Regions from separate parts of the Dialister invisus DSM 15470 genome, predicted to be linked through region 4. Evidence: riboswitches for the same ligand, from Rfam matches in the RefSeq annotation. Region 4 holds a riboswitch; each other region holds the start of a gene.
The links. Region 4 has a riboswitch for cobalamin ahead of GCWU000321_RS04815 (methylmalonyl-CoA mutase family protein). Riboswitches for the same ligand answer to the same signal wherever they lie in the genome.
Positions count from the first base shown of each region.

Region 1: another riboswitch for cobalamin. It lies ahead of GCWU000321_RS09670 (TonB-dependent receptor plug domain-containing protein); the one in region 4 lies ahead of GCWU000321_RS04815 (methylmalonyl-CoA mutase family protein).
Region 2: another riboswitch for cobalamin. It lies ahead of GCWU000321_RS08100 (TonB-dependent receptor plug domain-containing protein); the one in region 4 lies ahead of GCWU000321_RS04815 (methylmalonyl-CoA mutase family protein).
Region 3: another riboswitch for cobalamin. It lies ahead of GCWU000321_RS08115 (autotransporter outer membrane beta-barrel domain-containing protein); the one in region 4 lies ahead of GCWU000321_RS04815 (methylmalonyl-CoA mutase family protein).

Region 1 is NZ_GG698602.1:1,686,874-1,694,496, forward strand. Features, by position in the region: gene GCWU000321_RS08120 (autotransporter outer membrane beta-barrel domain-containing protein) at 1-767, shown strand, start outside; gene GCWU000321_RS09640 (hypothetical protein) at 1,023-1,184, shown strand; gene GCWU000321_RS08130 (YbjN domain-containing protein) at 1,766-2,485, shown strand; gene GCWU000321_RS09260 (OmpH/Skp family outer membrane protein) at 2,531-2,935, shown strand; cobalamin riboswitch at 3,071-3,259, shown strand; gene GCWU000321_RS09670 (TonB-dependent receptor plug domain-containing protein) at 3,465-6,443, shown strand; gene GCWU000321_RS08145 (autotransporter outer membrane beta-barrel domain-containing protein) at 6,505-7,623, shown strand, end outside.
Region 2 is NZ_GG698602.1:1,651,458-1,659,080, reverse strand. Features, by position in the region: gene GCWU000321_RS08105 (autotransporter family protein) at 1-2,202, opposite strand, end outside; gene GCWU000321_RS08100 (TonB-dependent receptor plug domain-containing protein) at 2,238-4,169, opposite strand; cobalamin riboswitch at 4,387-4,538, opposite strand; gene GCWU000321_RS08095 (ABC transporter substrate-binding protein) at 5,000-5,986, opposite strand; T-box leader at 6,112-6,317, opposite strand; gene GCWU000321_RS09875 (hypothetical protein) at 6,400-6,531, opposite strand; gene GCWU000321_RS08090 (TAXI family TRAP transporter solute-binding subunit) at 7,187-7,623, opposite strand, start outside.
Region 3 is NZ_GG698602.1:1,670,188-1,677,810, forward strand. Features, by position in the region: gene GCWU000321_RS08110 (autotransporter domain-containing protein) at 1-2,525, shown strand, start outside; cobalamin riboswitch at 2,857-3,021, shown strand; gene GCWU000321_RS08115 (autotransporter outer membrane beta-barrel domain-containing protein) at 3,354-7,623, shown strand, end outside.
Region 4 is NZ_GG698602.1:969,546-977,168, forward strand. Features, by position in the region: gene scpA (methylmalonyl-CoA mutase) at 1-673, opposite strand, end outside; gene GCWU000321_RS04815 (methylmalonyl-CoA mutase family protein) at 675-2,951, opposite strand; cobalamin riboswitch at 3,198-3,365, opposite strand; gene GCWU000321_RS04820 (hypothetical protein) at 3,577-4,077, shown strand; gene GCWU000321_RS04825 (biotin/lipoyl-containing protein) at 4,700-5,110, opposite strand; gene GCWU000321_RS04830 (hypothetical protein) at 5,147-5,449, opposite strand; gene mmdA (methylmalonyl-CoA decarboxylase subunit alpha) at 5,492-7,021, opposite strand; gene GCWU000321_RS04840 (VOC family protein) at 7,095-7,532, opposite strand; gene meaB (methylmalonyl Co-A mutase-associated GTPase MeaB) at 7,551-7,623, opposite strand, start outside.

The sequences.
Region 1 (7,623 bases), 720 kb from region 4:
GAAAGAACAAGATGGACAAACAGAATACCTACCTCAAACAAACCTATGACATAGCCCAGGTAGGTTACGACAAGAAAAAAGGAAACTGGACCATCGGGGCGGCCCTGGACTACGGAACAGGGAAGGACACCTATGCCAATGGAACAGGGAAAGAAAAACTGGCAAGTTTGGCATTGTACGGAGCCATGCAGAAAGAAGACGGACAGTACCTTGACATCATCCTTAGAGGAAGCCGTATAAAGAACGACTACACCGTATACAACGAAATGAACCACCGCCTGGAAGGGAAGTACAGGACAAACGGCCTGTCGCTGAGCATGGAATACGGGAAGCGGATGAAGAAAGAAAACGGCTTCTACATAGACCCGAGCATTGAACTCACCGCAGGACATTTAAGCGGAAAAGACTATGACGCGGTAAGCGACATGGGCGGGAACAAGAAAATGCACATCCACCAGGACGGAGTGACCAGCGTAATAGGAAGAATCGGACTGGGAATAGGAAAAGAGACAGAAAGAAGCAACCTGTTTGCGAAGATAGGGCTGGCCCATGAATTCGGAGGAACGGTGAAGAGCATCTTCAGTGCAGAAGGCGAACCGACGAGCGGGACAGAAGTAGACCTGAAAGACAGCTGGATAGACCTTGAAGTAGGAGGAAGCTGGCTGGTGAACAGGAACACGTACCTGTACGGAACCTACACGAGAAACTTCGGGGCGGACCTGTCGAACAAATGGAGGATAGATGCGGGCATCCGCTTCAGCTTCTAAGGATGATGAACGCTTTCGAAAGGGGAATAGAAGAAAGCTTTGCTATGAGAACTGAATAAGAAGAAACGAAAGGACCGCCTTTCCGGGTATGGGAAGGCAGTCCTTTTCCGTTTATCTTTTTCTTCATCACGGTAATAGATCCTTCGCTTGCGTTCAGGATGACGTCTTTCGTCTCTCGTCATTATGACGCTTAACGTTTTCTGTCATTATGACGACTTCCGTACCCCGTCATTAGAACGGAGGCAAGAATGCTGTGTGAGAAAGCAGGTAAACGGCAACATGACATTAAGTGAAGAATCTATTATTCTGATGACGCCTTACCGGCTTCCTCATCACGGCAATAGATCCTTTACCGACGCTGCGGATGACGTCTTACCGTCCGCCGTCATTCTGAGCAGGGGTAAGAATATCTTGTGAGAAAGATGGGAAGCAGCAATATGACACTGAGCGAAGAATCTATTTACTTTTATGACGTCTTACCGGCTTCAGTGTGATGGTAATGGATTCTTGGCTGGCCTTCCGGATGACGTTTTGACATGAGTGACACTTTACCGGTAGGCAAAAAGCGGTCGGAATCCCGGCAGGGATTTATCGTCCCTTGGCATCCAAGATGAAAGAAAGTTTAAAAATAATGAAAATAAAATTACCATAAGAAGAAAAGAAAAAGTAAAAATTATTTGCAAATAGTATATGCCTTATGATAATATAATAATATCTGAACAACCTTTGTTCAGAACAATTTCAGAGAGAAGACAAAGTCGAAAGGCTTTTGTGGAGAATCCGGTGAAAATCCGGAACTGTTTTACAGCCGTGAAGGGTGAGAAACCCCAGTCGGATGCCGCTTGTTTTCAATTTTCTAATGACCTGCAGGATAGGGGGCAGTAGATACTTGTACATTCGGTAACTGTCTGGCTTGTCCCGCAGATTTTTATTTATCCCAAATGCCGGCAGGATAGTAAATAATCAGCAAATGTATTTAAAAATCGGAGAGATCATTCATGATCAAACTAAAGGATGAGATTAAACGGGTGGAAGCGGTAAAAGGCAATGTTGTTCCTGTCAGCAAACAGTTATATCTGAATTTACTGAAAGAAATCAAATTATTGCGTTTTAAAGCCCATATGGCAAATGACTGGAATCTTCCTTTGAAAGAAAAAGAAAAAGTGTACAGGGATATCACAGAATTATTGTTTGAGTTCTGGCGTGACCAGAGAAATGGAGCGTACAAAATGGCGGAGAATAAGAATACGGTAAAAGCGGAAACAGCAGTGCCGGAAGTAAAGGTGGGGATTGAAAAGGTAGCTTTGTTTAAGAAGCATCTGGAAGATGCGAAAATCAGCGGGTTCGGTATTCAGGATTTTAAGGATGACGTGCATTCCCAGGCTTTCCGCAGTAACCTTCCTGTAGCCGGACAGAACCTTCCTTTCATGATTTTGTTTGACGACAGTGTTTACACGATCATCCAGGTACAGGTGGCGGCAGCGATTGTAACAAAAGAGAAAAAGGCGACCGTTTGTGAAGAGCTGAATGCGTTGAATGACCAGTACCGTATGCTGAAATACAGTGTGGATGAAGCCGGCAACGTGCTGCTGACCTGCTGTATCCCTGCGGGGCTTGATCATTTTGATGCGCCGCTCGTTGTGGCGATCCTGAACCAGATCCAGGGGCATTTAAATGCGGTGTATCCGACAATTATGGAAAAGCTCTGGAAGAAATAAAGAGTGAAAGAGACGTGTATTTTATTTTGGAAAAGAGGTTTACATATGAAAAAGATTCTTATTTCTATGATTATGGCAGCTGCTTCTCTTGGAATGATGGCGCAGGCTGACGCAGCGTCCGGTTATGTCAATGTGGAGGATGTCCTGTCTTCCACGCCGGCTTTTATGCAGGCAGGGAAGACTGTGGTTTCTGAACAGCAGAAATTACAGAATCAGTTCAATGAACAATCTAAAAATATGTCAGATAAGGATAAACAGGCACTCGGACAGAAACTGAACCAGCAGCTGGCACAAAAGGAAAATGAAGTCATGGCTCCCATCCAGGCAAAATTCCGGGCGGCTGTGGAGAAAGCGGCTAAAGATAAAGGCGTAGATATGGTCATCAATGCAAGAGACGTTATTTATGGCGGTATCGATCTGACAGATGCTGTAAAAGCAAATATGAAATAATGACAGAACGATAAAAGAGTATCCGGCGGGATTGCTTCCCCGGGATACTCTTTTTGCATTTTTTAAGAATCAATAACATTGGATGGGGGTTAAATAAATCCACAAAAAGTTACAAAATAAAATTGAATATGTAAAAATTCTATGATAGAATTCAATTAGCTGATAATTAAAAAAACAAGATAACGGAATCTAATAACGGGGAATCCGGTGAAAAGCCGGAGCTGTCTCGCAACTGTAAGGGAAGTCGGCCTGCTGTGGTCCTTTCACAGAGGGGCAGGCAGACAATGAACCGAGCCAGGGTGCCGTTTGATTTCATCATCAAAAGACTCGCGAGGCATGAGCCGGATGGGAGATGGGAAAAATTTTTCTCATTTCAGTTTGGTTGTGCCTTTTTGTTATGAGTAAATACGGTGGCAATGAATGGAGATGAATCACAATGGAAACAAGCTGATGAAGAACCCTGTAGGGACGGGAGTATGGCTGCCTTTAGGGATGAAAGGGCAGCTGATATTTAGTACGAGAGGAGCTTATGATGAAGAGAGAGAAGAATCTGCATTTTTTGAGGATGGCGGTTATGATTGCCATCGGGGTGCCGGCTGCCTGTATGACTGTCCGGGCGGCGGAGATACCGGCTGCGCCGGCAGAAGATGATATGGCTTTCCGGATGGCGGGGGTCACCGTCGAGGCGAAGCGCCCTGACTGGGAATCCAAACTGTCACCCGGTACCGTTACGGTCATCCGTCCGGAAGAATTTAAAGGGGAGCAAAAAGATCTCGCGGACTTTCTGAAAATGGTTCCCGGCGTCCATGTGCGCGAAGTGAACGGCAAGGGGCAGTATACGGTCGTCACCGTGCGCGGCTCCACGGCGGCCCAGGTCGGGGTATTCGTGGACGGTATCCTGACCAATCTGGGGGGAGATGCAGCCGTGGATATTTCCACCATTCCGGTGAAGAATGTGGAGCGTATCGAAGTATACCGCGGGTATATTCCTGCCCGTTTCGGGGGAACCTTCATCGGGGGCGTTGTGAATATCGTGACCAAGAGACCGGCAAAGGCGGATATCTCGGCGGAAATCGGGAAATCATCCTTCGGGGGCAAAAGTGCCTCGCTCGAAGTGATGTCGCCGCTGGGGAACGGAAGCCTCATGGTGGGGCTTAATCATGAAACGGCCAAAGGCGACTTCCCTTATAAAAATTACGTCATGAATTCCAAAGAATCCAAGAAAGAAGCAAAGTATGAGATGCTAAGTTATGAAACAGAATTAGGCTGGTATGAAAAAAGTGGGGACAAGAAGACATGGCTTATGCTTACATTAAGGAATTACTCTACTCATCTTTCCGATGAAACGAGAAATAAATATAAGGCGGGGAATGTTGAGGACTGGATGGCGTTTGCCAGCAGCGGCGCCTTGGCAGAGGAAATCTACCAACATGATATGGACCAGGCAAGGAAGAACATGGATCGGACCTGGAAAGACGAGTACGCGGAGCTGGTTTCGCAGGAAGAGGCAACAAATTATTTTCTGAAACATGACAAAACGTTTAAACGAAATTATAAATTTTGGTTGAAGCAGATCAAAAAAGCCGGCGGGGATGAGGAAAAAATAGCGCAGATCAAAGCTTGTATGAAACAAGATGTAATTAATGAACTCAAATATTCATGGAATAATAAGGATTCATATTTTTATGAGCCGGAAAATGCTGATGTGAAAGCGGCCGTGGACGGTGCGGTTCTTGAGAATAACAAGGAGTTTTTGGACAAGGCGGATCGGCTTGCCAAGTATAATGCGCAATGGTTGTCGCAGGGGAAGTATGTCGACCCGGAACAGTCTGAGGAGTATACAAAAATCGTGGAAAGGCACAAATATGTAAAAAAGAGGGTGGAAAAACTCAAATCTATGTCGGAAAACCGGCACCGGAGATGGAATGACCGGAAGAATACGAGCGCCATCGTGAAATGGCAGAATGACGAGTGGATGGTGAAGGGCAGCTGGAACCGCATCAAGCGCCATCTGCCGGACAGCCTGTGGGCAGGATACAGCAATACCACACTGAACGCGTGTCTCGGCTACACGGTGGATTGGATAGATGACGCCTTTTATGCGGAAGGGAAGCGGCAGCGCCTTTACACGAACGAACTGATGGTGGAGAACCGCCATCATAACGGCCGCCTGGAATGGGGCTGGACGGCGGATTTCCAGAAACAGAAGAAATACTATGACGTGGAACATATGTATCACTTAAATGAGAACCAGGTCTATTGGGAAGACGTCCCTTTCCGCAAATGGAGCCGGTTTATTTCCCGCAAGTATAATTTCCTCCTCGACGGCACCTACCAGCTGGGAAACAGACAGCTCCTCGAATTCCAGACCAATTACTCCCATGAGCGGATGCACGTGAACGGATCCCTGATGGATAAAGTGCTCGGCGATTCCGATTATTCCACGCTTCTGGGCGCCATACGGAACCGGTATGACCAGAATATATGGAATATCCAGATCCAGGACACCATCACGCTGGACAAAAAAGGCACCTGGTTCCTGACCCCCGCCTGGCGGTATAACCGGTCAGTCATCGTGGGCTACAGCGAGGGGAAACGCTTCGCCGATACGGCATGGCGGTGGTTCCACTGGATCACGCCGCGGGACAGACAGCAGGACGGGAAAGGCACCTGGCAGCTGGCGCTCAAAAAACAGGTGAATGACAATCTTACCTTGCGCATGACAGGGGGAACCTATTTCCGCCTCCTCAATATGTATGAAATTGCCGGGGACGGGGCAGGCATCCTGCCGGTTCCCGCCAACAAGAGGGGGACCGCTTCCAAGTTCCCCCAGCCGGAGTACGGGACCCAGTTCGATTTCAGTACGCTGTGGAACGGGAAATTCCTCCATTCCGACGCCTATGCTACGCTGACCTACTTCTGGCGCCATGCGAACCGGATGCTCTACCTGTACCGGGCAGGACCCGACTGGGCATCCTACTTCAATGACCAAAAAGGGCATATACACGGATTTGAACTGCAGACAGGGCTGAAGTGGGGCCATTTCAGCCTGGATCTGGAAGGCGCCTATACGAAAATCAAGGCGTTCCGGCGGCAGAATAAAGAGTGGGCGCTGGGGGATGCGGTGTACCGGGAAGTATATCCGACCTTCCAGCCGGAATGGGAAGGGAATCTGCGGTTCTCCTGGTTCCCGAATCCCCGGTTTACCCTGTTTGGCGAGTGGCACTATACCTCAAGTTACTATACGATCAATGAGTATAGATACAATAAACTGGGGGACGAAACGGATGACGGGGTCGCGTATCCCTCGCTGAGCGTCATCAATGCGGGCGTCAAGGTGAAGCCGGGCAAGGCATGGCAGATCGCCTTCGGCTGCAACGATATCTTCAACCGGGCGCCGAAGCAGAAAGGATGGGTCTGCCTCGGCACGAACTCTTACGGGTACCTGAATGTGGAGTATCCCATCCAGGGACGGACGTGGTACGGCACGGTCCGCTATGAGTTCTGATATCGGTCCGTTTTACAGATCCGGACATCCGGATTTGTGTATATTATAAAAGGAGGTATCTATGCGTACCAAAGGTAAATCCAAAACGGCTGCCATGATGGCGGCGGCAGTGCTTTGCGGAGGCGTGGCGGCAGAGGCGGCCAATCTGGTGGTGACAGCGCCGTCCAACTATGCCCAAAGCGTGATGGGGGTGGTCCGGGGCTCCCGTGTGAAAACTGACATCTGGGGCATCGGGAAAGATCTGCGGACGGATCTGAACGGGGATCCCGGCCTGTTCCATCTCCATGTGAACGGGGACAGCAAGATATTCCTGCGCCAGTATACGTACAGCCAGACGAATCTGAGATCCAATGAACTTCTGGATGCGGAAAACAACCAGTGGTCAGCCCCGGAAAGCACGGGAACAATTTCCACGACGGTGAATACCCACGCCGCGGCGTCCTGGGGGAATTACCTTATCGTCACCGGCTATGACCTGGGGAATGTGAGCGTCTGCGATATTTCAGGAAGCGCGATTGCACTGCTTCAAAGCGGGACACACAGTTTATTAAATGAAATAAACGGGATTCTGATTGAAGAGAATAACCCCGCGTACGGCGCATCCGCAAAGGCCCACGGGGAAGGCCTGCTGGTGAAAGGGGACAATCTGTATGCCCTTGCCAGCATCAATAAGGAAGGGGGATACCAGAATTATGATGAAGGCTGGCTCATCCGCTACCGGATCGGGCAGGACGGTTCGCTGGAGCGCAAGGACTACACGAGGGTAGGCAAGAATACCGATGAAGCGCGGCTCAATCTGTACAATGACCATATCCTGGTCTCCGCCATCGGCGGGTATCAGAATTACGGCTTCGGCAACGGGGACACCTGCATTACGGCAGCCACTCTGTCGGATGATGGCGGGCTGAGCACGGGGAATACGAGGAATATCACGCTGCCGAATACCTTTACAAATGAACAGGGCGCAAAAGATTTCCGTGATCTGAAAGTGCTGCCCGACGGTACGGCCTATGTGATGCGGTATAACCTGGGAGGCGCCGGCGGCGTCGAGATGGACGTTTATCAGACCACGGTGTCCAACCTCATGTCGGAGAATCCCGTCAGCTGGGGCAACCCCGTTTCCAGCGGGACTTATGACGGGTGGTTCGGCAAGCTGAATGCGGAATACCATACGCACCGC
Region 2 (7,623 bases), 680 kb from region 4:
CTGATTTCTTCCTCTATCATACAGGGTAAACTTATTCTTTATATAACCCCCTTTGACGATCATATCCACAAAGGCGCCCCGGGCAAGATCTTTCGAGCCGTAGAGCGACAGGGCATACAGTTTGCTGTCGCCTCTTCCGCCAAAATCATACTTGCCCTTTCCATCTCTGTAATCCAGAGATATACCTGCACGCCAGTTATTGGGGTAACGGCGGTCGTACCCGGCTTCGCCTGCCCAATAGTTTTCTTTTATTCCGATACCGTTTCCGTCATATTTCCATCTGCCGCCATAAACTCTTCCCCATGCACCCTCCATGCCGCTTCGATAGCGGAGCATGTCCAAACGAAGCATCCCCTGCATGGCGTCATCTCTCCACTCCAAAGCGGAATCAGTCAGCACGCTGCGTCCACCTTTCATCAGCGCCGTCTCATTATCCCCATGGACAATCGGTGGAACCGGTGGTGTCGGTGGATTCGGGTTCGGATTCGGATTCGGATTCGGGTTCGGATTCGGGTTCGGATTCGGATTCGGATTCGGGTTCGGGTTCGGGTTCGGTGCTGATCCTTTTTCTACATATCCCTGCCCGTGGTTGTCTTTCTTATACTTCATATCCGCTAATTTGGCAGATGCTGATGACGCGGTCAGCCCTTCCGCGATTTCTGCCTTACCCGCCAGATTACTCTCGCCGTCCACGGATCCCTCATAATATATCTTCCCCGCCACCGCGTTCAATGCTTTCCATACAGCATCATCATTATTCATATCAATACCTGCGTTATTAGTGGATACAACAATTCCCGAACCGGCAGCTGCTTTCTTTATCCGGAAATCGCCTCCGCGGTAAGATGCGGTCGTACTGCCATCTCCCTCGTGAGTATAAATAACTTTGACATGTCCGCTATAGTTCATCACATGGATTTTCGATGCTTCCTCGGGATAAATGATGCCTGCCCTGTCGGCGGAGTTTCCGCCCACCAACTGGTTCACATGGGATACTCCGTCATATTTCCCATAGTGGAATACGCTCGGCTGGGGCATTTTTTCTACCTGAAGCCCATTGGTCCGCGATGGAGAGCTGTGTTTCCATACGGCACCGTTCTGCAGCCAGAGATTCACCTCTCCCGCCTGATCAGATCCGCTGTTGTCCACCACACCGGTCCATTGGGAATCACTGTTTGCCAAGGCCAGATTGATGCGGCCGTTCTGGAAAAAGTAAGGCTGTCCGTTGTGGCTTTTATCATCCCGCATGGCGATGATATTCCCCTTGATATTCACTTTATGGGAAGCCGCGTCCGCTCCTGCCATATTCACATTGACAGTGCCGCCGTAACTGGCAAGGGCATAAAAACTCTCTTTATCGCTTGTCGGCGTCACTATGGTCACATTCCCTTTATTGGCATTAATAACAGCGATATCATAGTCATCCATGCCGGCAGACTTGTAATAAGGATCCGTCTTCATTGCGGAGCCGCGGACAGCCAGGTACACATCGCCGTTGAGATCAATGGAGCTGCCGTCCGACATATCCACATCGACCCCGGTAGGCTGCCAGCGGGCGCCGGTATATTCATCCGCCCATCCCGGAACATGGCCGTCCGGCCCGTAACCGCCATGCATTTCCGCCGCATTGACTCCCCATTTCGCGTCCCGGGAAGAGGAATCCGGAGGTTCTCCAACAGCCGTCGGATCCCCTATATATACGTTGCCGTTGACAGTAATGTTCGCTTTGGCTCCCGTACCGGTGCCGGCGCGCATCATGTAAATACCGTCGGCAAAACAGCTGCCTCCGTAAGTCTTAATCTGCAGGTTCCCGTTTATGGTCAGCCGGCTCCCGTCAGATGCGAGAATCCCCGCCCCCTGCGAATTTCCCGCGTCACTGCTGGAAGTATCAATGGACAGCGTTCCTGTCCCATCGCCCACGGTGACAACGGATGTCGTTCCTTTCCCCGGCGTAATGCCTTCAGCGTAATAAGTGCCGTGGATACTGATTTTTGATCCGTCTTCCAGATTATATTTATTAACACCGTTTTCCACTTTATAGGCACTTCCGAAAGTCGCCTTATCTTTTTTTGCCTTGGTCGTAATACCGGAAGTATAAACCGGCGCCGCCAGCACATCCGGAACCACTCCGGCGCCGCTGATAAGCAATGCTGCTATACCGGCTGCCAGCCACTTTTTTCTGCCATACACATATTTCATCATTATCCCGCCTTTTCTCCACTACAACGATCTATGCCTTACACTTCCATCTTCACGCCGAACAGCCATGTACGCCCCGGCATGGAATACCATGTTCCCGGCGTATGGTCGCTCCATATGACATCTGTATGCTCCGCCCAAAGTTTATCGAAAATATTATTGATTTTCAGATAAAAATTAAAATCTTTTCTCGGTTCATAATTGAAACTCAGGTTATAAATTCCGTATTTATCGTCCGGCCACCCTTTCAAATCACCGTTTACCGGGTTCTTTCTCCGAATAAAATAGAATCCGTCCAGACCTCCGGTGAACTTCTTATTGTGATAGATCATGTCAAAAGTAAGTTTATCTTTCGGCGAATATCCGAGAGAAAAATTATCCCCAGGAACATTGGAGTACAAATGCGCCCATCCTACATTGGCGCTCCATTTGCTCCCGATCTGCGAAATCAGCTGGGCGTTCCATCCTCTTGAAACACCCTGATTAAAGTTTTTATATTTTTTTGATGAAGTATCATATCCGATAGATTGTTCATCTTTTGTTCTGAACCAGTTAAAGGTAAACATAGTCGTATCACTGAATACATGGCTGTATCCGACGGTATCCGTATGCCCGTAAGCAGGTCTGACTTTGGCATTTCCATACTGGGGAATATAAAGAACATCAAGCCCCGGCAGAATGTAGAAATCATTGCGTCCCGCATACACGGTATCCCTCGGTGTAACTTCATAGCTCAGGCGGTAGCTTTTGGATGTATGGCTGGAAAAATCGGCAGTATACTGATCAGTCTCAGGGCGGTCATGCCGCAGGCCTCCGGAAAGAGACCACCGTGGCAGGAAATTCCAATCTTCCTGTATATAAAAAGAATAATTTTCATACCAGTGGTTTGTTTTGACCGGATTCCCATTTACGTCAAATCCTGCCGCCCGAAGAACATTGTCCCTTCCCTTTGAATAATCCACACCAAAAGTCAGCCGGTTCCATTCATCATGGAAGCTCACCTGCTCGCCGATGATGTCATAAGTATAGTCGCTGCTTATCCCCCAATTGGACTGCGCATTCATGTCATAATCCTGAAAATAATTTGTCTTTACTTTATTCCGGCGGTAAGTAAACTGGTTATCCCAATGCTTCCCGATGGATATCTTATCCTGCAGAGTCAGCATATCGGACTTATAATCGCCATGATACCGGTTTGAATACACAAAATCATATCCTCTATATCTTGACTTCATTTTGTCATAACTTAAGGAAAGAGAATGTTTATCAGTAAAATCATAAGCAAATTTCACTCCGTCCGATAAGGTATGGGTGTGCCCGGGCCATAGCCTTCCGTCACCGGATTTGGTATCACCTATCAGCAATTTGTCATAATAGGCCATGTAGGAAAACTTCCCTACTCTTCCCATCGTAGTCAGCTTATACATTTCCCGTCCGCCGGTTCCTCTGGCTATATCCACGGTCGTTTTCTTTTCCCCGGGATTCTTGGTGATGATATTGATCACACCGCCTTTGGCGCCACTTCCATACAACGCGCCGGCACTGCCGCGTAGCACTTCGATACGTTCGACATTATCCATATTATTCAGCAGAGAAGAATACATATACCCTGAATTATTCGCGCCGTTGAAATCTGTTACACGTACACCGTCCACAAGCAGTATAATATCCTTACTCCCATTAATCCGGATCCCACTTAAATTGGCATTCAATCCATTTCCGCCATAATTCAGATACTGTGTCCCCGGCACTGTACGCAGCGCATCTTCCACGGTATTCAGATGGAGTTTCTCAATCTGCCGGCTCGTAACTACACTGATATCGGCTCTGGCATCCACCAAATTTTCATTCATGCGATTCGCTGTGACAACAACGGGCGCCATCTCAAAAACATACTCCTCTGCCAGCGAAGGGTATGCCATGCTTCCGGTTAAAACTGCTGCAGCCGCCATTACCAATGTCTTCTTCATCCTGATTCTCCTCATAACTAAAAAATATAAAAAAGATATGCACCGCTTCCGCGGCATTTCCCCGCACACAAAAAATTTATTTTTAATTTTTAACTTATGGTACGCTCATACCACAAATTTATAAAACGAGGCATAAGAAAGATACATAGAAGACTTCTGCCATATTAAAAATACAGCACCAGCTTCCTATGCATTAACTTATACCTCGCAAGTTACGCCAATCTCATAGAAAGCAGGTGGCACTCTGACTCAGTTCCTTATCCTGCGGCTCCTCTGTGAAAGGCTTGCAGCCGCAAAACTCCCTCTACAGTTGCGGGACAGTTCCGGATTCTAACCGGATTCCCCACGACTGCTTTCCTTATATAATTTTGTGTGATTCCTGCATGCAGGATATAAGGGTTAAATTCTTAATGCTTAAACCCATTTGCTTTAAGAATACCCACTTTTATGATATCACTATGCCATATTTTTTACAATATATGACTAATACTTCTATCTATCACTTGATCACAATAAATAATTTATTTATTCCTTAATAGTAAGGATCTGTAATCAAAATCAAGTTTTGTACAACACCGCCATTGTATTTGAATGTGCTGTTTATAACAGAACATAAAATTCCCGATTTTGAAAACCAAGCTGTATTCTTCGGTTTCAATTCCTTATTCCCACTGTCATACATTCATCAAAAAAGAGCTGTAGGAATGAGAAATCATTCACAACTCTCTTTTAATCACCGGTCTGTAAAATTTTTTGAAATACCAAATCTTTGTGACACGGGACAGAAAATGCTTTATGCCGGATTGATCATTCCGCATATCGTATCTGCTTTATCCCACCATTTTCGCGTTTTTATATTCGTCAGGGATCGTAAGCCCCAAAGTTTCGACCGATTTTTTATTAATGATAACTTCCAGAACTTCAGGATCCTCTACGGCGGTATCCTGTGTTTTGATTTTCCCGTCAAGCACATCCGCTGCCATATGTCCTGCCTGTATACCGGACTTGTAGAAATCCACGGAGAGCGAGCCGAGCGCGCCGTCTTTCGCCATGCTGTCCGCACCTACGAATACAGGAATCTTCGCGGGATCCGTCACCTTGACCAAAGTGGGAATGGAAGAAGCGATCACGTTATCCGTGGGAACATAGATGAAATCTACCTGTCCCACCATGGATTCCGCTGCCTGCTGGATATCATTGACGGAGGAAACGGTCCGTTCCACCACAGTAAGGCCGAGGGACGCCGCATGGGCTTTCGCCTGGTCTGCCTGGATCTGGCTGTTCACTTCGCTGGAGGAATAAATCAGTCCAAGACGTTTAGCCGCGGGAAGGAACTTAAGTCCCATATCTACCTGCTTCTCCACAGGGCCGCGGTCATTAACGCCGGTCACGTTCGTTTCCGGCCGGCTGTTCGATTTTACCAGTTTCGCCGTTTCAAAATCAGTAATGGCGCACCCGATAATGGGCAGGTCATGAATTTCATTGGCTACCGCCTGTGCGGCAGGTGTGGAAATCGCGCAGATAAGATCAGGACGATTGGCCTTGAAACGGGACGCAATGGTCTTTAAATTTGACTGGTCTCCCTGGGCATTCTGCTGGTCTACTGAAATTTTGTCCGCGCCGTAGCCCCTTTCTTTCAAGCCGTCAAGAAATCCTTGATTGGCCGCATCAAGAGAACCATGCTGCATCACCTGCACCACAGCAATCTGTTTTTCCCCGTCATCTGCCTTCTTCTCTCCGCCACTGTTTCCTCCGCATCCATAGATCAAAGCTGTTGCCGCCACTGCCGCTGCCGTAAGTTTCATCCATTTTTTCATTTGAGAGCCCTCTCTTTCTACTGCACTTCTATCCTATAAAAAATGTCCCCTGCCAATTGCAAGGGACGACGGGACTCATCGCGGTACCACCCTGTTTATCTGATGAAAAATAAAAAAGGCGGCACCCAAGGGACGGATATTCCGTGGTACCACCCTACTTCATCAGATCAACTCTCAGCTGCTTAACGTGAGCCACTCCGGCAATGCCTACTGTTATTTCAGCAAAGCAGTTCAGGAAAGAACTTCGACTTCCTGCCCGCACCGATTTTCACCATCCATCGGTTCTCTGCGCCGGGAAAGGAAATTTACTTTTTTCCGTCAGCACTTTTAAATATTGTGATTATTTTAGCGAATGAGGATTTCCTTGTCAATAGTTTTAAAAAAATATTTTAAATTTGAGCGACCCTCTTTCTTTAGCAAAGGGCAGCAGTCACAGAACTGACGGGACAGAAGGCGTCATTATGCATATTAGCGAAGAATCGGCTGCCGCGGTGAGGAAAACGGTAAAACGTCATCAAGGTAACAGATTCTTCGCTTTGTGTCATATTGCTGCCTCCCTGCTTTCTCATACGGTATTTTTGCCAAAGCTCTGAATGACGGGGTACGGAAGTCGTCATAATGGCGGTAAACATTAAGCATCACTATGATGGAAAACGTTAAGCGTCATAATGATAGGAAACGCTAATCGTCATCCTGAGCACGAGCGAAGGATCTATTACCGTGGTGGGGAAAGCGGGAAGATGTCACCAGCGTAATAGATTCATCGCTCCTCGTCACATAACTCTTTTCCCTTATTCCCATAAAGCATTCTTGCCTCCGCTCTGAATGACGGGATACGGAAGTCGTCATAATGACGGTAAACATTAAGCATCACTATGATGAAAAACGTTAAGCGTCATAATGACAGGAAACGCTAATCGTCATCCTGAGCACGAGCGAAGGATCTATTACCGTGGTGGGGAAAGCGGGAAGATGCCATCCGGGTAATAGATTCTTCACTCTGTGTCGCTGTTCTATTTCCCCATCTTTCTCACAAAGAATTCTTACTTCCGTTCAGAATGACGATTAGAGAAAAGAGTGTCACCAACAATGGGGAACGGAAAGTGTCATAATGAGAATGTTCGCTGCCGGTACATGCTCACCGGGCAGTTTCAAAAGAAAAACACCGCCCCTGTAAAGACGATGTTTTCTTTCTATTCCTTATTTCAATACACCGATTTCCCTATAGTATCTTTCAGCGCCGGGATGGAGCGGCACACCTGCGATATCTTTCACCGCGTCTTCCGGCTTGAGGCCTTTCAGGTTCTTCTGTGCCTGCCCCAGTTCGTCGATATGTTCCCAGAAAGCTTTCGTCAGATTATACACCACATCTTCCGGCATATCCCCGCGGGTGAACATAACCATTTTAACCGCCGTGGTATGGACGTCTCTGTCCTGGTTCGGATAGGTCCCCGCCTTGATAGTATAACTTGCATACCAGGGATACTTCGCTTTCAGTTCTTTCACGAGCTGATCATCGATATCTACCAGGTGTGCGCCGCCGGTCAAAGCCTGGGTGACGGCGGAAGCGGGAACGCCGCTCATGATCCACGCGCCGTCAATAGAGCCGTTTTGAAGCATATCGGCAGCATCGGTAA
Region 3 (7,623 bases), 700 kb from region 4:
ATAAACTCTTCTATAAAGCGTATGCAGACGGAGAGAATAATCTGACCGGTTTTGTAAAAATTGCAGAAGGTCTGACCAGTTCTGAAGCGGTTCTCAAAACAGGAAATATCACCTTTAAGAAAGATAACGGTCAGGGGCAGTACCTTTATGAAACCGCTTATCCGAATGAACAGGTCACGGATCCGATTAATAAGACTATAGACGGCAGTACTGCTTCTGAACAGGTATACAAGGAAGCCGGCGTTTATAAATCGGATACGGATACCTATAAGTTCACAAAGAATCCGGCTACTGTCAACGGAGATTCCGGTGCGGCTGTCGATGCAGGTGCGAAGGATATCCATGTGGACAGCGGAGAAAATACGCTGAATCTGAATGGAGGAAATACTGGCGTCGGTGTCAAAGCAGAAGGAGGAAAGACCGCTGATATTAAGGGCAATGCCAATATTACAGGCAAGACCGGTGTAGTTGCCGACGGTGCGGGAAGTAAAGTGCTTCTTTCCGGAAACTCTAATATCACTGCCGAAGGAGATGGTATCGTGGCCTCTGGCAGCGGTATTGTGGAAGCAGCAGGTATAACCAATGTAACGGCAGGTGCCGGCAGAAAAGCCGTTCGTGCGGGTGCCGGATCTTCAGTAAGCCTTCAGAGTGGTAAACTGAAAGGAGATGTGGAAGCCGATGGCGGTACTGTTTTCCTCCGCGAGGCGAAAACGGAAGGCAATGCCGCTGCAGCGGCGGGCGGCAGTATCAATCTGACCGATGGCAGTGTAAGCGGTGCGGCGACGGCAGATAACGGAACGATTGAAACAGAAAATACAAATGTTGTAAATGGTGCATCCGCGCTTAACGGCGGAAAGCTTAAACTGAGAAACGGTAAGATTTCCGGCGGTGTCAAAACGGATGCCGGATCTGCAGCTGATGTTGTTATGGATCGGGCCGGAAATGCTTTGAAAGGGGATGTATCCGGTGAAGGTCAAACGGATATAACTCTTTCCAATGGTGGAAATTGGGACGGAAACAGTGCCGGCAGCGGAAAAACGCAAGTTAAAGTGGGGAATGGCAGTACCTGGACAGGTACCAGTATGAACAGTAATACGGATGTCGATCTGGAAGGCAAATGGAAACAGACCGGCAATAGTAAGGTTCGCAAGCTTATTTCCAACAACGGCGTTCTTGATAAGACAGCTTCGGAAAGCGGAAATACAGATATAGGGAAACTCAGCGGCAGGTTATCTCTTATTTATGCCCATGACAAGACGAATCCGACAAAGGTACTTGGCGGCAGCACTTTCGTTGCAACAGCCGATGCCGGTTCCACAGTGGACATGATTACCGATAATGCCGGACTGGATACAAATTCGGACAAAGCGGCTGATAAGAATAAGGTTAGCGAAGTGCTGAATGCGATGGCAGGTAAGCTGCAGTATACCGGATATCAAAATGGAGAAAGGAATCTGAAAGGTAAGCTGAGAATTGCAGAAGGGCTGACATCCAGCAGTGCCGGTCTGAAAACTGAAGCATTGAGCTTTAAGAGAGATGGACGGGGATACTTTGATTACACACCTGCCAAGCCGAATAAGCCGGAAATTGAAACCGGAGATTATGAAACTTCTATCATGAGCAGTACCAGAAGCGCTCTGACTTCCTCTATCCTTGTATGGCGGAATGATATGAATGATATGTATAAGCGCATGGGAGATCTCAGAATTGGTGCGGAAAGTGGTTTGTGGGCAAGAGCCTACGGCGGCCGGATTAGTTATGACGCCAACAATGCGTATATGAAGAACAGCTACTGGGCGGCCCAGGTGGGCATAGATAAACGTCTGGCATCAGGCTGGCATGTAGGCGGTGCTTTCGGATACAATGACGGCAGCGCAACATACAGATATGGAGGAAAAGGCGATCCGAAATTGTACACATTGGCGGCCTATGCGACCAGAGTGTCGGAAGATGGACAATATGTGGATGTCATTGCGAAAGCAGGAAAACTTTCTAATAAGTTCACAGCCTACAACAAGTACAGTGCACCGGCACTCAGGAATTATGTAGAAGGTAAGTATGATACATACGGATATGGCATCAGTGCCGAATACGGTAAAAAGATTCGTATGGGCAAAGGCTTTGTAACGCCGCAGGCAGAACTGACATGGAGCCGGCTGTCATCGGACAGCTTTGATGCAGCGGCGCCTAGTGGTGAAAGCATGCGTGTCAATCAATCATCAGTCAACAGTTTGATTGGGCGCCTGGGTGTAGTAGCCGGAGTAGAGAGTGACAAAGGCAATTTCTATGCCAAAGCAAGTCTGTTCCATGAATTTGACGGAGATGGACACATCCTGTTCAGTGAACCCGGAAAAACAGGCAAGCGTTCCTCGTTCAGCCTTAAGGATACCTGGGCAGAAATTGCACTGGGCGGCAACTACTACCTGAGTCCGAGAAGCATGATTTATGCAGATTTCACAAAGAGCTTTGGCGGAGATTACAAGGTAGACTGGAGAATCAATGCAGGAATTCGCTTCAGCTTCTGAGCATGATGTCAACTTCCAAAAGGGGAATGAAACAAGATTTTGTCATGAGAACTGAATAATAAGAAGAAAAAATAAAGGACTGCTTTCCTGGGGACAGGACGGCAGTCTTTTATACTTGGGAGATAATTAGATAAGTATGCGAAACAGAGTAAGTTAACATTGTATTTGAAAAGGATTTATAAAAAATAATTAAAATTACCAATTGGAATATCATTTATTGTTGATATGTGAGAAGTAATATAGTATAATTTACAAGATGAAATTAGATAATCATTTGAAATTATGAGATACAAATAGCTGTTTCTTAATAAATAATGGTTATCCAATAATTTAATACTATATGAGGACAAAAGCTGAAGAGCTCATGTGGGGAATCCGGTGAGACTCCGGAACTGGCCCGCAACTGTATGGGGAATTGTGTCATAGTAAGTCTTTCACGGAGATATGACAGAATGAGGAACTAAGTCAGGGTGCCACTTTGTTTTCTGATTTTCTAATGACTTGCGAGGCATAAGGTTAGATGCATAAGGAAGCCGGATATGGGAAATCCGGTTCAGATTTAGAATTATGAAATCTGTGCATCTTTTTATTGTCTCGTTTTTTGTTGCGTTTAATGGAGTGGATGAAAGGGAGTGCCGGGCATGGATAATTTGAAATACTTTTTGGAGTAAATCCGGTTCATGTGACACGGGTTTCATGACCGCGGTAAGCGGTTCAGATCCGGATGGGTATGTTTTAGAAGAGGATGAATTGCCTGCTATCGGGCAAGGCCGGGATGCTAATCGAGTATCCGGCGGAGAGTTTATGTTTGAAAAATAGGGAGGAATTATGAAACGGAATAAGGTAAGTAAATTACAGATGAGGCGGCTGGCTGCCGGTGTTACAATTGCGCTGCTGGCGGGTACATGCCAGGTGATGGCAGATCAGTCTACAAATCCGATCAGTGAAAGTGAAGTATTTACTGCAGACCGTCTGGCACAGGTTGTTAATAAAAATAACATGCCTAAAGAAAGATTCAAGTCCGTCGCAGCAGGTATTTTAGGATATACGCATGATAAGGCCTCAATTAAGACAATTAATATTGATATGGCGGGTCATGACCTGACGCTCGACTTGACGAAAGTTGCTGATTTGGGGACCGATTATTCTGCATACGGGATCAAGGCGAATAATAAGACAACTATCGTGGTTGACAGCAATAAAACCAATCCGGGGAAAAACGGTACGATTACCATCAAGGCGAAAACGCTGTGGTCGCCCTCAGGAGACAGCGGCAGCAAGTATACTGCTGCACATGGTATCGCAGTGGGTAATTTTAGCCAGAGATTTAATAAAAAAGTAAGTGAAGACCTGGTGAAGACGACGATCAATGCTGATGTAGTGATTGAAGAATTGCGCGGCGGTTCTATCAAAACGACAGGCATTTCGTCTATGGACTGTTCTGATTTAGCGATTAATGGAAGATTCACAATCAAGCCGGGCGCAATTAGCCTTATGCAATGGAATCGGGGCGATCAGTCAAAAACTTATGGCATATATATGATTGGAAGCAATAATACTATTTCTATTACTTCAGCGGATATTGATGATTCAAAGAATGGGTCACTTTCTGACCTGATTAAAACGGACGAATCGCTTTGGGGCGGCAAAACAGAGAAGAATGTTCTTCGTATTGGCGGCGGTACGCTCAAAGTCAAAGAGAATCAGAAAGAACGGTATCTTATCAGCGCCGCGAAAGGATTCCGGACATTTATCAATGTGAATCAGGATGGAAGCGCAATCGGAATATCAAAAGCGGATTTGCAGGGGACGATTCGCATGGATGCTGGGTCAGAAGCTTATGTTGGTCTTACTGCCGGATCGAAATGGGTCGGCGGAACACAGGCAGATATAAAAGGAAAGGTGAATCTTTTTCTTTCAGAAGGTGGTGAATGGAACACGCTGAATGCGGGACAGGGCAGCCGTGTAACCAGGTTTGCCGGTGATGCAAAAGGCGGTGCAATTTATCAAAAAGATGCGGGACAGCTTGTAATTGAAAATTACAGCGGCGCGGGAAAAATCTATTACGCCCACGAGAATGCAGGCATAGCGGCGGAAGACTACAAGGCGGGAGACACCCATATCGGATCCGCGGCAGAAGGATCACGCATTACAGTAGTTACAGATAATAAAGGAATTGTTGATACAGATAAAGACCAGGTGTATAAGGCTTTAAATGCTTTGGCGGGAAAACTGTATTACGATGCTTATAAAAACGGAGAAAAGAAGCTGGCGGGACAGGCAGAGATAGCCGAAGGACTGACGGCGTCATCTAAAACATTACAAATGAGAGACCTGCTGTTCAAAAAAGAAAACGGACAGGGGTATGTAGAAGATAAACCCGTGCCGCCGGCAAATCTGGATGTAAGTGAACAGATTGTTGAAGATGGTCTGGGATCGGGGAATATGTATTGGATGAATAACGGGTATAAAGATGGTGAGGATGATGATCATCGTTATGTCCTGAAGTCCGATACCACGATCAAGGTTGATTTATCAAATCCCAAGACTCTGACATACGGGGGAAATCAAGGTGCCAATGTAGCAAATATCATATGGGGAGATCCGGATTATACAGCGGATGGCTTTATTGATATGAACGGACATAAGCTGACCTTGGTTTCTGAGGCAAATCATTTAAGGCATTATGCGTCGGGAATTTTGTCACATGGCGGTGATCTGGAAATAAAGAACGCGGCAGGTATAGATATTGACATACATGGCGATAAAAATGCAAAGAGCGGTATTTATGTCTGGGGACAGGGCAGAAATGGAGCGAGCCTCACTATATCTAATGATAATCAAGCGGAACATGCTGTGAAGATACGTAATACGGCAGCGGAAAAAGACGCAGCTATACTTGTGGACGGCAGGAGTGCAAAGAATGGCGGAAGCGCAAAGCTTGTTATAAAAGGTTTGGTAGATGTTGAGAATGATGATGTCAGCGTAATTCAGGCAAATAAGGGCGATGTGTCAATCGGCGGCGGGAAAATAATAGCCAAAGGGGATAAGGCGTCCAGTTTGAAGATAAATAATGACGGTAAAATCCAGATCAACGGCAATTTGTCGGACAGAAATGTTCTTACGGCAGGAGCAGTCAAACATGATGTACAGATAGAAGGGAATGTACTTGCTCAGAAAGGAAGATTGGGACTGGTTCTGAATACGGACGGGTCCTACATAAAAGGGTTGATAGGAACAGATGCCGGAACAGCTGGTCAAACGTACATGATGCTTTCTGACGGAGCCTCCTGGTACCATGAAGGAAAAGGAGCCCGAACAGACAGCATTAAAGAAAGTAAAATCAAAAACCTTGAGGCTGATGGCGGCAACATTTACCAGAAAAATGAGAAACCGATAACCATTGAGAACTACAAGGGAAATATGAAACTGTTCTATAAGCATGAGAACGCGGGCACGAAGGCGGAAGATTACAAGTCGGGAGATGTACACATCGGATCTGCGGCAGAAGGGTCACACATTACAGTAGTCACGGACAGGAGCAATATCAATACGGACAATGAAGCCCAGGTATATGAAGTATTGAACACATTGGCGGGAAAACTGTATTATGAAGGCTATATCAGAGACGAAGAGAATCTGAAAGGGGAAGCGACAATAGCGGAAGGCCTGACAGCGTCATCCCAGACAGTGAAAATGAAAGACATGCTCTTCAAGAAAGAAAACGGACAGGGATATGTGCAGGGAAAACCCACGCCGCCGCCACTGGTTAATCCGGTACGCCATCAAATCGTGGAAGCGAACTATTTTGCTGAAGAAGCGCGGGATTTCTGGTCTAAAGCGGGAGTTTATGACGGAAAAGGCCACTATAAATTTGATCATGACTTGTCACTGGTAACCCATGCGGAAGATGATCCTGTAACAACGGTAAACGATAATAAGTTCGGAAATATCTACTGGAATGGTGATGTGGTCGGGGATATCGACATGACCGGACACCGGCTGGAACTGAAATCCATTACGGAGCGCCTGCCGAAGAAAAACCCCAATGCAATTACCGTCTACAGCGGTACATTAACAATCAAGAATGTCAACGGAATGTACATCGAATCCGATCCGAAGGGAAGCCTTTATGGACGAGGAATCCTGGTAGCAGGGGTACGTGGTGACGAAAGATGGAAAAGCGGAAGCGGCCATGCAAAGTTAATCATAGAAAATGATGATGATCCGGCACATGCAGTAAAAATCCGTGTAAAAGACACGGGAGAAGATTTCGGTGCTATTGAAGCGCAGAAACATAATGGAAGTGCGCTCGTAGACATTAAAGGACTTGTGGATATTGACTCCAAGATGTGGAGAGCTGTTGAGTCTCACGGAGCAAAAGTATTTATTGGAGGAGGAACAATCAGAGGAACAGATGTCGCATCCTTGGCTGCTTATACAGGCGGCTCGATACTCGTCAATGCAAAGCTGAATGATGAGAATAAGGTAGAAGCTACTTCTGCGACCCGTCCGGTAAAGATTACCGGGGATGTCAGTGCTGAAAGCGGCGGTCATGTCATGCTGGGACTGAACAATAAAGACTCCTTCTTGAAGGGTCTGGTAACCACGGATATATCGGGAATTAATCCGGATACGCAAAAATGGGGAAAGATACCCGGAAAAGTATCTATGGTGCTGGCAAATGGAGCAGTCTGGGAACACAAGCAGGTAGGAGTAGGATACTATCACAAGAAAGGCGCAGATTTCAACTACAAGAATCGCGGTAAGGGAGAATCTATTGACAGCCATGTAACAAGCCTGCGCGCGGACAAAGGCATACTGCTGCAGAATGATCCGCATAAACTGACCATCGATAAATACGAAGGGAACATGAAGCTGGTCTATGAACATGAGAACGCGGGTACGAAGGCGGAAGATTATAAGACAGGAGATGTGCACATAAAAGAAGCTGCAAAAAATTCATCAGTTACCATGATGACGGATAACAGCGGAATTACGATGACTGACGATAAGCAGGTGTACAATGCATTGAATACCCTGGCAGGCAAGCTATACTATGATGCATACATAAAGGGGGAAAAGAACCTGAAAGGGC
Region 4 (7,623 bases):
CACCGATGATACGCATGGACATGGCAGGCGGATAAATGTAAGTATTACGAACCATGAATTCTTTCAGGATATCATTCTGGATCGTGCCTGCCAGAATCTTCTTGTCTACGCCCTGTTCAATGCCGGCACTGATGAAGAATGCCAGAATCGGAAGAACGGCGCCGTTCATCGTCATGGATACGGACATCTGATCCAGCGGAATGCCTGCGAAAAGGATATTCATATCAAGCATAGAGCAGACGGATACGCCTGCTTTGCCGACGTCGCCGATAACACGGGGGTTATCCGCATCATAGCCGCGGTGGGTCGGAAGGTCAAATGCGATAGACAGCCCTTTCTGGCCTGCCGCCAGGTTTCTGCGGTAGAACGCATTAGATTCTTCAGCAGTGGAGAACCCTGCGTACTGGCGGACCGTCCACGGGCGGAATACATACATCGTGGAGTAAGGTCCGCGGAGGAACGGAGGGATACCGCTCATGAAGTCCAAGTGGTTGCACTGGTCATACACATCTTTGCCGTAGAGCGGACCTACAGGAATACGTTCCATTGTATTTTCATAGAGAGCATCATAATTTTTGCCCGTTGTTTTTTCCAGTTCCGCTTTCCATTCATCATAAGAACAATGGGGATGTTCTTCAAGGTTTAATTTTGTAAAATCGGGGTTCATTGCCATCTTATTTTACCTCCTCTTCCGTAATCTTCATGCCTTTTTTCTGCTGGAGCATACGGAGGATATCGTAGCAGTTTGCTTTCACGCTGATAAATTCATCTATGCCGGCTTCACGATATACCGCTTCCATATCTTTCGGAGCAGCGCCCGCAAGGAAAAGCGTACCTTTCCCCAAAACTTCCTTTAAACGCGGCGCCAGCGCCGGCACATCTTCCGGATAAGTAGCGTCAGTAGAGCAGATAACGGCACAGTCATAAGGAGTTCCTTTATCATCGCAGCCTGCCTTCAGCGCTTCCACACACTTATCCCAGCGTGAACCCGGTTTATCTTCATCATCCTGGAAGCCGTTATTCAGATGAACGCTGAATTCGCCTACCTGCAGGAAACTGGTGGAGAAATCAGCTCTCGCCTTATGCTGCGGAATCGGTCCCATATTGGCCAGGAATATTTCCACATTCTTGCCGGTTTCCTTTTTAAACGCCTGTGTGTCAAAGCGGAGTTTTTCAAAACGTTCGGTCCAGCGGTGCGCATAAATCTTTCTCACTTCGATGGAATCCGCTTTGGCAGCTCTTGCTGTGCGTACTTCAGAAATTGTAGCGCCGGCGGAGAATGCGGCAATTGCCTTCTCAACGATGTCGGTATCGGCTGCTTTCAGTTCTTCCAGCTTTTCCTTCAGGAAATCTTTGTCCATATCGGCACGATATTTCTCAACGCCTTCAGACAGTTCTTTTTTCAGCGCCGGTACATCTTCCGGACGCGGATCAAGAAGTTCTTCCGTCATATTCGGATACATATTTGTCCCGACAGCGCTGTCCTTGCGGAGGTCAAGCGCTTTGAAACGCTGTTTCAGGATTTCAAGAATCTGCTGCTGCGGATATTCTTCTTTAAGAGCTTTCAGGATACCGCCAAGAGATTCGATTTTCTGGAATTCTCCCCAGATTTTTTCAGCCATTTCCTTGGTCAGTGCTTCAATCCCCCAGGAACCGCCGGCCGGATCGATCGGACGAAGCATGCCGAATTCTTCCTGCAGCATAATGTGTACGTTTCTTGCGATACGGCGGGAGAATTCATCACCCTTGCGTACCGTTGCGTCATAAGGATCATTTTCATAAGAATCAACACCGCCGACAACTGCAGAGAAAATCTGGGTCGTTTCACGAAGCATATTTACACCGATATCGAAAATCGTCTTGGTAAACATCGCCGGACGGGCATGGATTTTGCAGGAACGGTCTTTTTCTTCGGCGCCGAAGGCTTTCATGATATTAGACCATACCTGGCGGGCAGCACGGAGCTTGGCAATTTCAATGTAGAAAGTGGCGCCTGTATTAAATGCGAACTGCAGGGACTGGGCAATATCATGGATATCGATGCCGCGCTTCTGCATTTCACGGATATATTCGACAGCGATAGCAAAAGTATAAGCCACTTCCTGTACGGCATTCGCACCGCCATTGGAGAAAATATCGCTCCTGACGAAAATGGTGCGGAGCTGCGGCGCATTCTTTCTCGTCCAGCGGATAGATTCCACCATTTCATCATACAATTCTTCCAGCGGCTGGTTCAGCTTTCCTCTCTTGATCAGCTGGGCAATCGGGTTTGCTCCGATAACACCTTTCACTTTGCTGACATCTTTTCCCTTAGCCTTCAATGTCGCGGCTACCAATGCCAGCATACGGAGAGAGGAAGTACCAGCATACATCATAAACGGGATCTTTTCCATATCAAGACCGTCAAGCAGGGTATGCATATCTTCCAGCGCGGTAATGCTTACGCCTATATCGCCCGGCTTTTCGGCATCCATGACATCAATGCCGTCGGCAGTGGCGGTATCAATACGTACATTATAAACAGTGGAACCTCTGTCGATTTCATGCTTCAGAAGTTCATTATTTTCTTTCGGCAGCGTTTCATCGCATGCCTGGGCAATACCCCAGGGAGCGCATTTATAGCCGTTTACCGTTGCGCCGCGGAGAAAATCTCCCATGCCCGGATAATCATCTGTCGGAAGAATCTTATCAGTTGCTGACGGTCCAGTTCTCCATGTATAAATCGGATCAAAGGTAATCCCTTCATAAGTCTTGGTAAACATGATCTTATCGAAAGGCTTTCCTTTCAACAGAGCATTGCAAGCCTCCACCCACTCCTCATAGGTCGGCTTTTCAAATTCGTCAAATTTTACTTCTGGGAAATCGGCTTTTTCATTTGATTTTCTCAAGATCGCTTCCAACTCTTTGTCAGTAAGCTGCTTGACCGATTCCTGGGTATTCTGTTCTGCCATGAAAACATCCTCCTTATAATAATTTTAGACAATTCCGCGGAAAATACAGCTTGCAGACAAGACGGCAGAGTCCCTGACGGAACATCCTTTCAAATGCCTGGCATAACGTCTTTCAAGCCGGACTTTCAAAATCCCCGATATGTGCACCTCCTTACAATCTACTCACAAAAAAACGACTATCACGCGAAACTGATAGCCGGACAAGGAAATAATTTCCCAATCCCCTCCCCATCTCTCGCAGGTATAACGGTGATTCTTAGACAGATAGTTCTCCTGGCTCAAGTTCCTCGTTTATATCGCCTTCCCAGTTACCCAGTGACATACTTGATATAAACTCCCTTTACAGTGGCGGGACCGCTCCGGATTCTACCGGATTCTCTTTTACGCTTTCGCACCTGTCAGATATGTGAAATTGTCTAAATAACTACATTTTTAGTATAATTCATTACATTCTAAGTGTCAATCAACCACATTCATATTTAATATAATTAATTTTTATATTTATCCACATCTTTACCCCTGATTTATTGATTTTTCATTCATTACTACTATATAATGATGTTAATGTTGCAAACTATTAAAAATATCTTACCTATCTTATAGGAGGAAACAGGAGGTCGGAAATATGACAAACACTGAAAAAGAAAGACGAACTGAAGAAGCATTGAAACTGAGCAGCCTCTTCGAAGAACTGGATGGCCGCCGTCCGAGGCTTTTCATGCCGGAGCTTGAAGATGATGACGATAAAGAGGCAAGAAAACTTGCCGCCACGACATTTGCCGACCACGGCTGGGACGTAGATGTAAGCCCCCTCCTCTCCCCGGAAAGCTCCGCGCAGAATGCTGCCGACAATGACGTCCATTTCATCTTCTACACATCCAAAAGTCCTACGATGAAGCAAAAATTAATCGCGCTCTCTCAGACACTTGCCATGATCGGCCGGGACGACATCCTCATAGCCGCCCATCAGGTCAGCAAAGATGATAAGGAACTCCTCTTCCGTTACGGCATCCTCGCCGCTTTCGACAAGAATACGGATGTAAGCGATGTAAGCCTTACCATGCTCCGCGTCCTCGTCTCCATGGCAAAAGAAGAACAGAATCCCACCGAGGAAATGCCTTATTGATCCTCAGTCCCTTATAAACAGGAGAAACATCCTCCTGTTTTTATTGCGGACAAACAGCATATGGACTCCCAAAAGAAAATGCCGGGCATTGCAAAAAATATTTCAGAAATACTTTCATCTACTCATCAGCATACTTTAAGCACTGCTATCCTGTATCTGTACAGACATGCAAAAACGATTTGATCCCCCAGCTCCGCGTTTCGGTCCGGCATCTCCGGAACCGCCTCAATACCACCTCTCCATGCAGCTGCTGTATAAGCAGATACAAATCAATATTCAGCAGTTTAGCAGATGACTTATTGCATAATTCTATTACGACCGGAGCCCTTAAAACACAATCAAAAAATTCTTCCGGCATCTCATAATGCAAAACAACCTATTCTGTATGCCCGACTGTTTCGGGTTCTCTATACTCATCAAGTAAGCAGAAATACTGCTCATCATTATAGTCAGATTCTTCCCCACCTCCTTACAAAGATGAATAGTACCTGCACTTTAATATGATATCTGCAATCCAGGAATCTCTAAAAATCTCTTTTTGCCTTTAATGAAATCCATTATCCCGTTCACAAAATTAAACAGCAAAAAAGCAGTGCCGAAGCACTGCTTTTTGTAATTAGAATCAGCCAACTGTAAAGAGTGTGTCGCCGCCCTGTACGCTCTGGCCTTCGCTGACCGGCATACCGGTAATCTTGCCATCGCAGGGAGCCATGATCGGGTTGCCCATCTTCATAGCTTCGAGAACGAGAACTTCGTCGCCTGCCGCTACTGCGTCACCAACGTGTTTATTGATACGCAGGACTTTGCCCGGCATCGGAGCTTCTACGACTTCACCTGCGCCGGCGGGTGCTGCTGCCGGTGCGGGAGCTGCTGCTGGAGCGGGTGCCGGAGCCGGAGCTGCCGCCGGTGCGGGAGCTGCTGCCGGTGCGGGAGCTGCCGCCGGTGCTGCTGCTGCGGGTGCTGCTGCTGCGCCGCTGTCTTTAACTACTACATCGTAATCCTGGCCGTTAACTGTTACGGTAAATTTTCTCATTGTTCTTCCTCCTAATTTTGTACTTTCAACTTTCAATTAGAACTGCTGGTTTCCGGAAACACCTGCAATGCGGGCGCCTGTGGTCCAGCCAGGTCTTGCTGCCGGGCGGATAGAAATGATTTCACCGCCGCCCATAGCAACGATTGCTGCTGCAATGGCTGCTACAACAGCACCATTATCAGCGGCTCTCGAAGCTGCCGCCGGCGCCGCTTTTTTAGCCGCTGCCGCCGGTGCTGCGGACTGATTGAGAGATGAACGTACTTGGCAGATCATGATCAGGGCAATGACTGCCAGAACGGCAGCTGCTACCGCGATATACATAACTGTATCGTTATTCATCCAAACCCATCCTTTCAAATATTATCAATGTGTAAATACATATTACAGCGGAATGTTTCCGTGTTTCTTAGCCGGATGTACTTCATGTTTGGAAGCAAGCATCTTCAGAGCATTGATAACTACCGGACGAGAGTTTCTCGGATCAATAACTGCGTCTACATAGCCGCGTTCTGCAGCTTTGTAAGGAGTTGCAAATTCATCAACATACTCCTGTGTACGCTGTTCTTTCTGCGGATCCTTCTTGAAAATGATATTTGCTGCGCCGGCAGGTCCCATAACGGCGATTTCTGCGGTCGGCCATGCAAATACTTGGTCAGCACCCTGTTCACGGGAGCACATGGCGATGTAAGAACCGCCGTATGCTTTACGGAGAATCAGGGTAATCTTCGGTACAGTTGCTTCGCAGTATGCGAACAGCATCTTAGCACCGTGACGGATTACACCCGCATATTCCTGCTGCTTGCCGGGCAGGAAGCCGGGAACGTCGACAATGTTCAGAACCGGAATATTGAAGCAGTCGCAGAAACGAATGAAACGGGCTCCTTTATCGGAAGCATTATAGTCAAGGCAGCCTGCCATGAAGTTTGGCTGGTTGGCAATAATGCCGACAGTCTGTCCATCCATACGGCAGAAGCAGGTAATGATGTTCTTAGCCCATTCCTTAGCTACGTCGTAGTACTCGCCGTTATCAACGATGGATTTGATGACATCGTACATATCGTACGGTGCATTGGAGTTTTCCGGCATAATGGTATCCAGACTTGCATCTGTACGGGTCGGATCATCTCCGGTTTCAACAATCGGCGCGTCTTCCATGTTGTTGCTCGGCAGGAAGGAAAGCAGGTAACGAATCTGTTTAATGCAGTCTTCGTCATTTTCAGCTGCAAACTGGGCCACACCGGATGTACGGTTATGGGTCATAGCGCCGCCGAGAGCTTCAGCGGTAATCTTTTCGCCGGTTACGGATTCAACTACTGCCGGTCCTGTCAGGAACATCTGAGAGGTGCCTTTTACCATGTAGATGAAGTCGGTCAGTGCCGGAGAATATACGGCGCCGCCTGCAGACGGTCCCATAATTGCGGAAATCTGAGGAATAACGCCGGATGCAATGGTATTGCACCAGAAAATCTTGCCATAGCCGGAAAGAGCATCTACTGCTTCCTGGATACGGGCTCCGCCGGAATCATTCAGGCCTACGCAAGGAGCACCGACTTTAAGAGCCAGTTCGTTTACGTGAACAATTTTCGCAGCGTGCATTTCACCAAGGGAGCCGCCTTCTACCGTGAAGTCCTGGGCAAATGCGAATACGAGTCTTCCGTCTACAGTACCATAACCGGTAACGACACCTTCGCCGGGGAGATCTTTCTTCTCCTGGCCGAAGTTGTAGCAGCGGGACTTAACAAGCGCATTGACTTCTACAAAAGAGCCTTCATCAAACAGAAGAGCAAGTCTTTCGCGGGCTGTCAGTTTGCCTTTTGCATGCTGTTTTTCAACTTTCTTTTCTCCACCCATAGCCTCTACGTGTGCGAGGTTATTGTGAAGAAGTTCAATTCTTTCTGCAACAGTTGCCATTCTTACACCTCCAAAAATATTGGTCCCTTACCGGGACGTCCCTATTATAGCATAGGGACCGATCCTTATGCTATTAGAAAGACGGGCCGCCGGGGCGTTCGGTCAGTTCCAGCAGAAGGCCGGTAGCTTTCGGGTGCATAAATGCGATGTGGCAGCCGCCAGCACCAACTCTCCAATGCTTGTCAAGCTTTGCGTCTTCCGGAAGTGCAGCAAGCGCTTCGACAATGTTGTCTACGCGGAGAGCTACATGCTGGAAACCGTTCTTGCCGCCGTTCTTAGCGATATAGCGGGCAATCGGGCCGTCCGGAGTTGTGGAACCCAGGAATTCCAGTTCGCATGCTTCGCTCTGTGCGGACGGTTTGAAGAAGCTTGTCGTTACATGCTGTTCTTCTACCGTTTCATCCGGAAGGGATGGTTCAAGGTTCAGCAGATCTTTCATCTGCTTCTTGATCAGCGCCAGATCATTAACAGCTACGCCGACATGGTCTACACATAATACTTTGAATGCCATAATAATTCCTCCTTTGAATTATTTAAATATATTTCCCACGATAGAATCAACGACTGTGAAAGGATCATTTTCTCTTTCATAGACTTGTTCT